DNA from 3 places in the Mesorhizobium sp. M9A.F.Ca.ET.002.03.1.2 genome. Region 3 is predicted to be linked to each of the others. Evidence: predicted binding sites of a transcription regulator. Region 3 holds the regulator's gene; each other region holds the start of a gene.
What was found. The regulator PhoB, encoded in region 3, activates phosphate uptake and scavenging genes when phosphate is short. The targets are predictions, from matches to a motif close to TGTCATNNANCTGTCAT.

Region 1: the regulator PhoB is predicted to act here: its motif matches at 1,712-1,728, upstream of ppk2 (polyphosphate kinase 2).
Region 2: the regulator PhoB is predicted to act here: its motif matches at 1,344-1,360, upstream of ugpB (sn-glycerol-3-phosphate ABC transporter substrate-binding protein UgpB).

What each region holds. Positions count from the first base shown of each region.
Region 1 is NZ_CP034443.1:4,284,673-4,287,948, forward strand. Features, by position in the region: partial or broken gene EJ066_RS32150 (DUF4158 domain-containing protein) at 91-328, shown strand; gene EJ066_RS20575 (aldo/keto reductase) at 511-1,554, opposite strand; gene ppk2 (polyphosphate kinase 2) at 1,825-2,745, shown strand; gene EJ066_RS20585 (dihydrofolate reductase family protein) at 3,079-3,276, opposite strand, start outside.
Region 2 is NZ_CP034443.1:734,311-737,586, reverse strand. Features, by position in the region: gene argH (argininosuccinate lyase) at 1-498, opposite strand, end outside; gene EJ066_RS03630 (TlpA disulfide reductase family protein) at 533-1,219, shown strand; gene ugpB (sn-glycerol-3-phosphate ABC transporter substrate-binding protein UgpB) at 1,422-2,732, shown strand; gene ugpA (sn-glycerol-3-phosphate ABC transporter permease UgpA) at 2,818-3,276, shown strand, end outside.
Region 3 is NZ_CP034443.1:876,012-879,287, forward strand. Features, by position in the region: gene EJ066_RS04370 (ROK family protein) at 1-783, shown strand, start outside; gene phoB (phosphate regulon transcriptional regulator PhoB) at 1,090-1,779, opposite strand; gene phoU (phosphate signaling complex protein PhoU) at 1,796-2,503, opposite strand; gene pstB (phosphate ABC transporter ATP-binding protein PstB) at 2,542-3,276, opposite strand, start outside.

The sequences.
Region 1 (3,276 bases), 3.0 Mb from region 3:
TTTTGGGTGACGCCCACAAATCGGTGCGCCAGAATCTTCCAAATTGTCACATATCTTGTCCTGTAGCGTAAGTCATGTGAAGGGTGCGAAGGCCTGGCGCCCCAGCTCTGCGCTTCATTATCCGGGGCGTTTGATCCAACGCGGCGAAATGATCCCGGAGGTCGCACTGGCCTTCGACCAGCTTGGCCTCGAGCCGGATGTGCTCACGAATTTTACCCGGCGCTCTCCGACCCGCTGTGAACAATTGGCCGTCCTTCGCCAGACATACGGCTTCAAGGATCTGACGCATCCTGACCGGGAGGACCTCCTGGGCTGGGCTCGCGGATTGGTCGATGGGACCAAGGCCAATGACTGGATCTCGGCCGAGGCGCGCGACTTCCTGGCCGAGAAGCTCAACACGCCCCTTCAAATCGCCGAGCATCTCAATATTTCCTGCTCAGCGGCCAGATCGAGCCCAATCCCGAGGTCTGGCGCAATATTTCGGGGTAGCGTTACGGCGATTGACCCCTGCTAGGCGCCATCCCGGTCAAGAACCAGATCGGCCGGGCCGAATCTGTCTTTTGCCGTGAACTGCTGGTGCCAATAGGGGTAGAGCACCGGCGGCCTGCTCACCGCGTCGAGCCGTTTGCGGTCGTCGTCGGTAAGCACCAGGCTTGCAGCGGCGATGTTGTCCTTGAACTGCGCTTCGGTCCGGCCGCCGATCACCAGCGAACTGACGGCAGGCCGGCCGAGCAGCCAGGCAAGCGCCACTTGCGCCGCCGACACGCCATGGCTCGTGCCGATCTCGACAAGGACATCGACGATCCGCCACAACCGGTCCTCGTCGCGGATCGGCGGTTCCGACCAGCCGCTGAGCTGGCGGGCGGTGGGGCTGTCGCGGTTGTATTTGCCGGACAGCAATCCGCCGGCAAGCGGGCTCCATACCAGCACGCCAAGCCCCTGGTCGACCGAGATCGGCAGCAGTTCGTATTCGGCTTCGCGCGCCTCCAGCGTGTAGTGGATCTGCTGGGTGACGAAGCGCGGCTGGTGCTGACGGTCGCTGATCCCTAGCGCCTTCATCACTTGCCAGCCGGAATAGTTGGAACAGCCGACATAACGGACCTTGCCCTGGCTGACGAGCGTGTCGAGCGCGGCGATGGTTTCCTCGAGCGGCGTCGTGCCGTCCCATTCGTGCAGGAAATAGATGTCGATGACATCGGTCTTGAGGCGCTTCAGGCTTCTCTCGCACTCGCGGATCAGATGGTAGCGCGACAGGCCTTCGTCGTTGGGGCCGGTGCCGATCCGCATGCGCGCTTTCGAGGCGATCAGCACGTCGCCCTTGCGTTTGCCGCCGAGCGCTTCGCCGATGATCTCTTCCGAAAGCCCGTTCGAGTAGACATTGGCCGTGTCGATGACGTTGATGCCGGCGTCGATGCAGAGGTCGATCATCCGGCGCGCCTCGTCGAGATCGGTCTTGCCAACCGCCGAAAATGCGCCGGCGCCGCCGAAGGTCATGGTGCCCATGGTCAGCGTCGAAACCTTCAGCCCCGAACGGCCGAGTGTGCGGTATTCCATGTCAGATCCTCACGATTGTGTTGGGAGAGGGCCTCAAGGGCAGCCCGAAATAAGCCTGGCATTTGTAGGACAATTCTCGCGGCTTGTCGCCCCGCGCCGCAGGGAGGGACCGATCACATCTCGCGGATTGGAAGCGGCCACCAGCACGCAGGCCGACTGCAATAAAACCGTCATTGCCGGCCTGTATGCAAGTCGGCTCAGGAGTCCATCCCGGCCGGGCAGGCCGGGTGGCGGGGCGCCCGGCAGGGGCTTGCACGCGGAGCAGCGCAAATGACCGAATCGAAACAGAATTCTCCGGCCAGGGATTGGCTGGAAGCGGAGCTCGCGGACACGCTCGACGAAGACTACGAGCTGGAAATGTCGGAGCCGGCGCTGTCGCTGGAGATCGCCAGGATCTACAAGAAGGCGCATCCGCCTTCGATCGACCGCATGCAGTATTTTCGCGACCTGATCGCGCTGCAATCCGAATTGATCAAGCTGCAGTCCTGGGTGGCTTACCACAAGAAGAAGCTTGTCGTGGTCTTCGAGGGCCGCGACTCGGCCGGCAAGGGCGGCGTCATCAAGCGCATCACCCAGCGGCTCAATCCGCGCATCTGCCGCGTGGTGGCGCTGCCGGCGCCGACCGAGCGCGAGAAATCGCAATGGTATTTCCAGCGCTATGTCCCGCATCTGCCGGCAGGCGGCGAGATCGTCCTGTTCGACCGGTCCTGGTACAACCGCTCCGGCGTCGAGCGGGTGATGGGCTTTGCCGGGCCCGATCAGGTCGAGGAGTTCTTCCGCGACGTTCCGGAGTTCGAGCGCATGATCGTCCGTTCAGGCGTCACGCTGGTCAAATACTGGTTCTCCATCACCGATGAGGAGCAGCAGATGCGCTTCCTGATGCGCATTCACGACCCGATGAAGCAGTGGAAGCTTTCGCCGATGGACCTGCAGTCGCGCGTGCGCTGGGAGCAGTACACCAAGGCCAAGGAAGAGACGTTCGCCCGCACCAACATTCCCGAGGCGCCCTGGTTCATCGTCGAGGGCAACGACAAGAAACGGGCGCGTCTGAACTGCATCGACCATCTCCTGCAGCAAATGCCCTATGAGGAAGTCCCGAACGAGGAGATCACGCTGCCCGAGCGCGTCTTCAATCCCGAATACGAGCGCCAGGTGCTGCCGCGCGAGCTGTACGTGCCGGAGAAGTATTGAGACTGCTTCGGATTACCCGACTTCCTTTCGCTCGGCCATTCCAGCGGGAGGGTGCGGACAGACGGGAAAGCACGGCGCGCCCCTGCATCGCTGCGCTCTTCGGCCTTTGTCATGGCATGGATCCTAGGGTCTGCGCTCCGCTTCGCGTTCGCTACGCCCTAGGATGACGACGGGGTGTCGCTTTCGGCCAACTTCCTACGTTGGCGATTGGCCAAGGGCTACCATGCATTCGTCATCCTAGGGCGGAGCAGGAGCGAAGCGACGTCGCGGAGACCCTAGGATCCATGCCGTTACTTCCGAGCGCCGCAGCGCCGCAGACAACAATCCTTGTGACTACGTCCGCTCGATGATGATATGCGTTGCATCCGGCGTCGCAACCTGCTCCGTGCACTGATAGCCAAGCTTGACCATGTCGATGCCCGCAAAAAGGCTCTCGCCGGAGCCGAGCAGCATCGGCGATATCGCCAGGTGCATGTCGTCGATGAGCTTTTCCCTGAGATATTGCCGGATCGTGGCGGCGCCGCCACCCAG
Region 2 (3,276 bases), 140 kb from region 3:
CGCCGCCTGCATGTGGGTGAAACCCGGCATCACCGTTGCCGCATGCTCTTCGGCGCGTTCCAGGAGCGCCGTGATCAGGCCTTTCAGCGCTTCGGCGACGCGAAAGCACTCGTCCTTGACCCAGAGCCTGAGGTCGACCGCCACCTGATCGTTGCGCGAGCGGGCGGTGTGCAGGCGGCCGGCGGCCGGGCCGATCAGCTCGGCAAGGCGGGCCTCGACATTCATGTGGATGTCTTCCAGCCTGGTCGAGAACTCGAAACCGCCGGCTTCGATCTCTGCCAGGATCGTGTTCAGCCCGTGAGCGATTTTTTCTTGATCGGCCGCCGAAATAATGCCCGTTTGCGCCAGCATCTCGCTGTGGGCGATCGAGCCTCTGATGTCCTGCGCGTAGAGTTTGCGGTCGAACGAGATCGACGCGTTGATCGCTTCCATGATCGCGGCCGGACCCGAGGCAAAACGTCCGCCCCACATCTGGTTGCTGGCCTTCTTGTCGCTCATCGCTATAACCCGTGCTCCGGAGCAGTTTTAAAAAATGGCAGACGGCAATCGATTTTTCCCGGCCCCGCGCCTCATCCTCGCCGCCTTGGTGGCGGGCGTGCTGGCCGGCGCGGTCGCGGTATATGTCAGCGAGAGCGGTTCTGGCAACAACTTGACCAAGCCAGTCGCGGTTGGCGACAGCAAGGACGATGCCGCCTGCGCCGCCAAGGCCGATCGCGCCAAGACGGTCGCGGCGGCTGCCACCGGGCAGGTTGCCGCACTTTTGCCGGCTGACCCGCCGCAATCGCTGAAGGGCCTTGCCTTCAACGACCCTGACGGCAAGCCGATGACGCTCGCCGACCATGCCGGCAAGACGGTGCTGCTCAATCTGTGGGCGACATGGTGCGCGCCCTGCCGCGCCGAAATGCCGGCGCTGGACGCGCTGCAAAAAGAAATGGGCAGCGACGCCTTCGAGGTCGTTGCGGTCAATGTCGATGCCGGCGACGATACCAAGCCGAAGAAGTTCCTCGAGGAAACCGGCGTCGAGGCGCTCGGCTACTACCGCGATTCGACGATGGCGCTGTTCAACGATCTCAAGACGCGCGGCCTGGCGCTCGGCCTGCCGGTTACTATGCTGATCGACGGTGAAGGCTGCCTGATCGCCCATATGAACGGCCCGGCCGAATGGTCGGGACCGGACGCCAAGCGGCTGGTCGAGACGGCGCTCGGCGGGGCCGACTGAGCGCGTGCGATTGTGCCGGTGTTCGTCGCCGCTGTTCGAATGGTAAGCCGGCTTGGCAATTCTTTTCCACCGGCCTCGTGCACCACTTTAAGTGGAGATGAAGTTCTTCGATCCGCAACAAAACCGTTGTCCAATTGTCACGAGCGGAACATATTGCCTTTGCGAGAGTGCCCTTTCGCCAATGACAAACGGGAGATGAAACATGAAGTTGTTCGGCTTCGCGGCCGGTGTTGCCGCCACCTTGACCCTGCTTTCCACAACCTCCGCCTTTGCAGTCACGCAGATCAGCTGGTGGCACGCCATGACCGGCGCCAACGCTGAGGTTGTCGACAAGATCTCCAAGGATTTCAATGCCAGCCAGAGCGATTATGAGCTCGTTCCGGTGTTCAAGGGCACCTATCCCGAGACGCTGAATGCCGGCATCGCTGCCTTCCGTGCCGGACAGGCGCCCGACATCCTGCAGGTGTTCGACGTCGGTACCGGCGTGATGATGGCGGCCGAGGGTGCGATCAAGCCGGTGGCCGATGTGATGACCGGTGCTGGCATGACCTTCGACAAGAGCCAATACCTGCCCGGCATCGTCGGTTATTATTCGAAGCCGGACGGCACCATGCTGTCCTTCCCCTACAACTCTTCCTCGCCGATCCTCTACTACAACAAGGACATCTTCCAGAAGGCAGGGCTCGATGTAGACAATCCACCCAAGACCTGGAACGAGGTGTGGGACGCCGCCAAGAAGATCAAGGCTAGCGGCGCCGCCTCTTGCGGTTATACCTCTACCTGGCTGACCTGGATCCATCTGGAGAATTTCGCGGCATGGAATGATGTGTCGTGGGCTTCCCAGCAGAACGGTCTGGCCGGCGGCGATGTCGAACTCAAGATCAACGCGCCGATTTTCGTCAACCACTTCCAGGCGCTCGCAGACCTCGCCAAGGACGGTACCTTCAAATATGGCGGGCGCACCTCCGAAGCCAAGCAGATCTTCCTTGCCGGCGAATGCGGCATCTTCACCGAATCGTCGGGCGGCCTCGGCGACATCGTCAAGTCCGGCATGAACTACGGCATCGGCCAGCTTCCCTACGACACCGACGCCAAGGGCGCGCCGCAGAACACCACGCCGGGCGGTGCCAGCCTGTGGGTGTTCGGCAGCAAGTCGGACGAGCAATACAAGGGCGTCGCCGCCTTCTTCGCCTATCTGTCCAAGACCGACGTGCAGGAATATCTGCACCAGAAGTCGGGATACCTGCCAGTGACGCTCGCCGCGTACGAGGCGACCAAGAAATCAGGCTTCTATGACAAGAACCCCGGCCGCGAGACACCCATCCTGCAGATGACGGGCAAGGCGCCGACCGACAACTCGAAGGGCGTGCGCCTGCCTAACCTGCCGCAGGTGCGCGATATCCAGAACGAGGAATTGGAAAAGATGCTGGCCGGCCAGCAAACCGCTCAGCAGGCGCTTGACAATGCGGTCACGCGCGGCAACGCCGCGATCAAGGAAGCGCTGGAGAACTGACGGGGATTATCTCGGTTAGTGTCGGTTTGAACATCGCCCACGCAAGCTCGCGTGGGCGACTCCTGAGATAGCGAGGGAAATCAGCCTGTCTCCACGCGTCGTCTTTCCCAACAAGATCCTGCCGTACCTGCTGGTGGCGCCACAACTCGCCATAACACTGGTTTTCTTCTATTGGCCGGCCGGTCAGGCGCTTTACCAGTCGATGCTCAGGCAGGACCCGTTCGGGCTGAGGACCAAGTTCGTCTGGTTCGCCAATTTCCGGAAGGTGCTGGCCGATCCGGCCTACCTCAATTCGATCAAGGTCACCGTGGTGTTTTCGCTTGCAACCGCGATCGTCGCCATGGGCGTGGCGCTTTTGCTTGCGGTCATGGCCGAGAAGGCGGTGCGCGGCAAAGGCCTCTACCGCACACTGTTGATATGGCCTTATGCCGTGGCGCCGGCGATTGCCGGCATGCTGTGGCTGTTTCTGTTCAATCCTTCGATCGGCTCGCTGGCCTATTTGCTGAGAAGCCTCGGCATCGCATGGGACCCGCTGCTCAACGGC
Region 3 (3,276 bases):
GGCATCACCGATTCCCATGCGCGCGCCATGCTGTGGTCGCCGATCACACCGCAGACGAACATCGCCTTCGCCGACATTCTGGAAGACGAGTTCGGCATCCCGGCCACCATGGAGAACGACTGCAACATGATGGCCGTGGCGCTGCGCTGGCGCGACCCGGATCGTTACCGTGACGATTTCATCGCCATCCTGCTCTCGCACGGCATCGGTATGGGGCTGGTGCTGAAAGGCGAACTGTTCACCGGCACCCATTCCTCGGGCGGCGAATTCGGCCACATGATCCATCGCCCGGGCGGTGCGCTCTGCCGCTGCGGGCGGCGCGGCTGCGTCGAGGCCTATGCCGGCAACTACGCCATCTGGCGCAACGCAAGGCAGTTGAGCGAGAACGCCGAGCCGGTCGCCGATGTCAGCGACGCCGACATGCGGGCGCTGGCGGCCCGGGCGCGCGAGACGGACGGGCCGGAGCGCGAAGCCTACCGCAAGGCCGGCGAAGCGCTCGGCTTCGGGCTTGGCAGCCTGTTCGCGCTGATCGATCCGGCGCCGGTCGCCATGGTCGGCGCCAGCGCCGCCGCCTTCGACCTGATCGAGCCGGCCCTGCGCGAAGCCATCGCCCAGACCGCCGGCGGCCAGCATTCGGGTTCGATTTCCTTCGATACCGAGCCGAACGAGCTGCCGCTGATCCGCGAAGGCTGCGCCATGCGGGCGCTGAACTTCGTCGACCAGGAGATTTTCGCGCCGGGCGCGAACGGGAAGTCCGGCACGATCAGGAAGGACGTGGCCTGAGTTCGAAAGGCAAGGAACAAAGGCGGATTGCGACTTGGGGATGTGTTGGGATTCAGGCCAGGCCGCGCCGGAGTCGAAGACGGGCTCGAAGCGACCAGACTGGGTGGGTTCCGAGAACGGAACGTTCCGTTCAGGTACGTTAGTATCGGAAGCGCGGGAAGTCGCCGTTCGCAGGCCGGCATCACCTGAATATCAGCACATCCCTAGAGCGGTTCAACTTTTTGATAGAATCGCTGGTCCGCTCTAAGTATTTGTTTTTACGCAATTCCGGACGGAAAACCGCTACGCACTTTTCCTGGAATTGCTCTAGTCTTCCCTGATCGCATAGCCGGCGCCGCGGATGGTGCGGATGACATCGGGCATGCGACCATTGTTGACCGCCTTGCGCAGCCGGCCGACATGGACGTCCACCGTGCGTTCGTCGATGTAGATCGTCTCGCCCCAGACATTGTCGAGCAACTGGCTTCGCGAGAACACCCGCCCCGGGTGCCGCATCATGAATTCGAGCAGCCGGAACTCGGTCGGCCCGAGCCGGATCTCGCTCTTCTTGCGATAGACCCGGTGCGATTCGCGATCGAGCACGATGTCGCCGACCTTGAGAACGCTGGACAGCACTTCCGGCTTGGCGCGACGCAGCAGCGCCTTGACCCTGGCCATGAATTCCGGTGTCGAGAACGGCTTGACCAGATAGTCGTCCGCTCCGGTGGAAAGGCCGCGCACCCGGTCGCTCTCCTCGCCGCGCGCCGTCAGCATGATGATCGGCAGCCGCTCGGTTTCCGGACGCACCCGAAGACGCCGGCAAAGCTCGATGCCGGAAATCGCCGGCACCATCCAATCCAGCACCAGAAGGTCCGGCACGTTCTCCTGCAGCCGGATCTCGGCCTCGTCGCCGCGTGTCACGACCTCGACCTGGTAGCCTTCGGATTCCAGATTGTAGCGGAGGAGGACGCCCAGAGGCTCTTCATCCTCCACCACCATGATGCGCGGCGCGATCATCGGCCGGTTACCCCTGTCATGTCGCCGGCGCCGACATTGTCGTCTCGTCGAGCTTCGGGCGGTCCGCCGGCAATTGCTTCCCGGTCACGACATAGTAGGCGTTTTCGGCAATGTTGGTGACATGATCGCCGATACGCTCGAGATTTTTGGCGCAGAACAGAAGATGCGTGCAGGCGGTTATGTTGCGCGGATCCTCCATCATGTAGGTCAGGAGTTCGCGAAAAACCGCTGTGTATTTCACGTCGATCCTCTCGTCGGCGGCGCGCAGTTCTTTCAACGCATCGGCGTTGCGCGACACATAGTGCTCGACCACGCCGCGGAGCTGATCGAGAACGAGATCCGCCATGGCGTCGATACCGTGCGAGAGATTGCGTGGCGTGGCGCTCTGCCCGACGGCGCTGACCCGCTTGGCTATGTTCTTGGCCAGGTCGCCGATGCGCTCGAGATCGCCCGCCATGCGGATTGCACCGACCACGGCGCGCAGATCCTGCGCCATCGGCTGCCGCTTGGCGATCAGCGTGATCGCACTATCGTCGAGTTCGCGCTGCCGCGCATCCATGATCGTGTCGTCCGAGACGACGCGCTGCGCCATCGCATTGTCTGACGCAAGCAACGCGCGGATCGACGCCGCGACCATCGAAGCGGCGAGCTCGTCCATGTCGCGGAGCAGCCGGTCGATGTGCTCCAATTCCTCGTCGAAAGATGCGACGGTGTGTTCACCCATGATACTGTCCTCGTGTTCGAAATTCGCTGCCGGACCGCTCAACCGAACCGGCCGGTGATGTAGTCCTGGGTGCGTTTGTCGTCGGGGTTGGTGAACATCTTGTCGGTCGCGCCCTCCTCGACCAGATAGCCGAGGTGGAACATAGCCGTGCGCTGCGACACGCGCGCTGCCTGCTGCATCGAATGGGTGACGATGACGATCGTGTAGTTCTGGCGCAGTTCGTCGATCAGTTCCTCGACGCGGGCGGTGGCGATCGGGTCGAGCGCTGAACAGGGCTCGTCCATCAGGATCACCTCCGGCGACACCGCAATGGCGCGCGCGATGCACAGGCGCTGCTGCTGTCCGCCGGAGAGACCAGTGCCCGACTCGAGCAGGCGATCCTTGACCTCGTTGAACAGGCCGGCCTTCTTCAGGCTCGATTCGACGATGCCGTCCAACTCCGCCTTGCCCCTGGCCAGGCCGTGAATGCGTGGACCGTAGGCGACGTTTTCGTAGATCGACTTCGGAAACGGGTTCGGCTTCTGGAACACCATGCCGACGCGAGCTCTGAGCTCGACGACATCGATTTTCGGGTCGTAGATATCCTCGCTGTCAAGCGTAATCTTGCCGCTCACCCGCGCGATGTCGATCGTGTCGTTCATTCTGTTCAGGCAACGCAGGAAGGTCGACTTGCCGCAGCCCGATGGGCCGATCAACGCCGTCACCTGGTTCTCGCGGACATCGAGATCCACGTCGAACAGGGCTCGCTTCTCACCGTAATGAACGGAGACCTT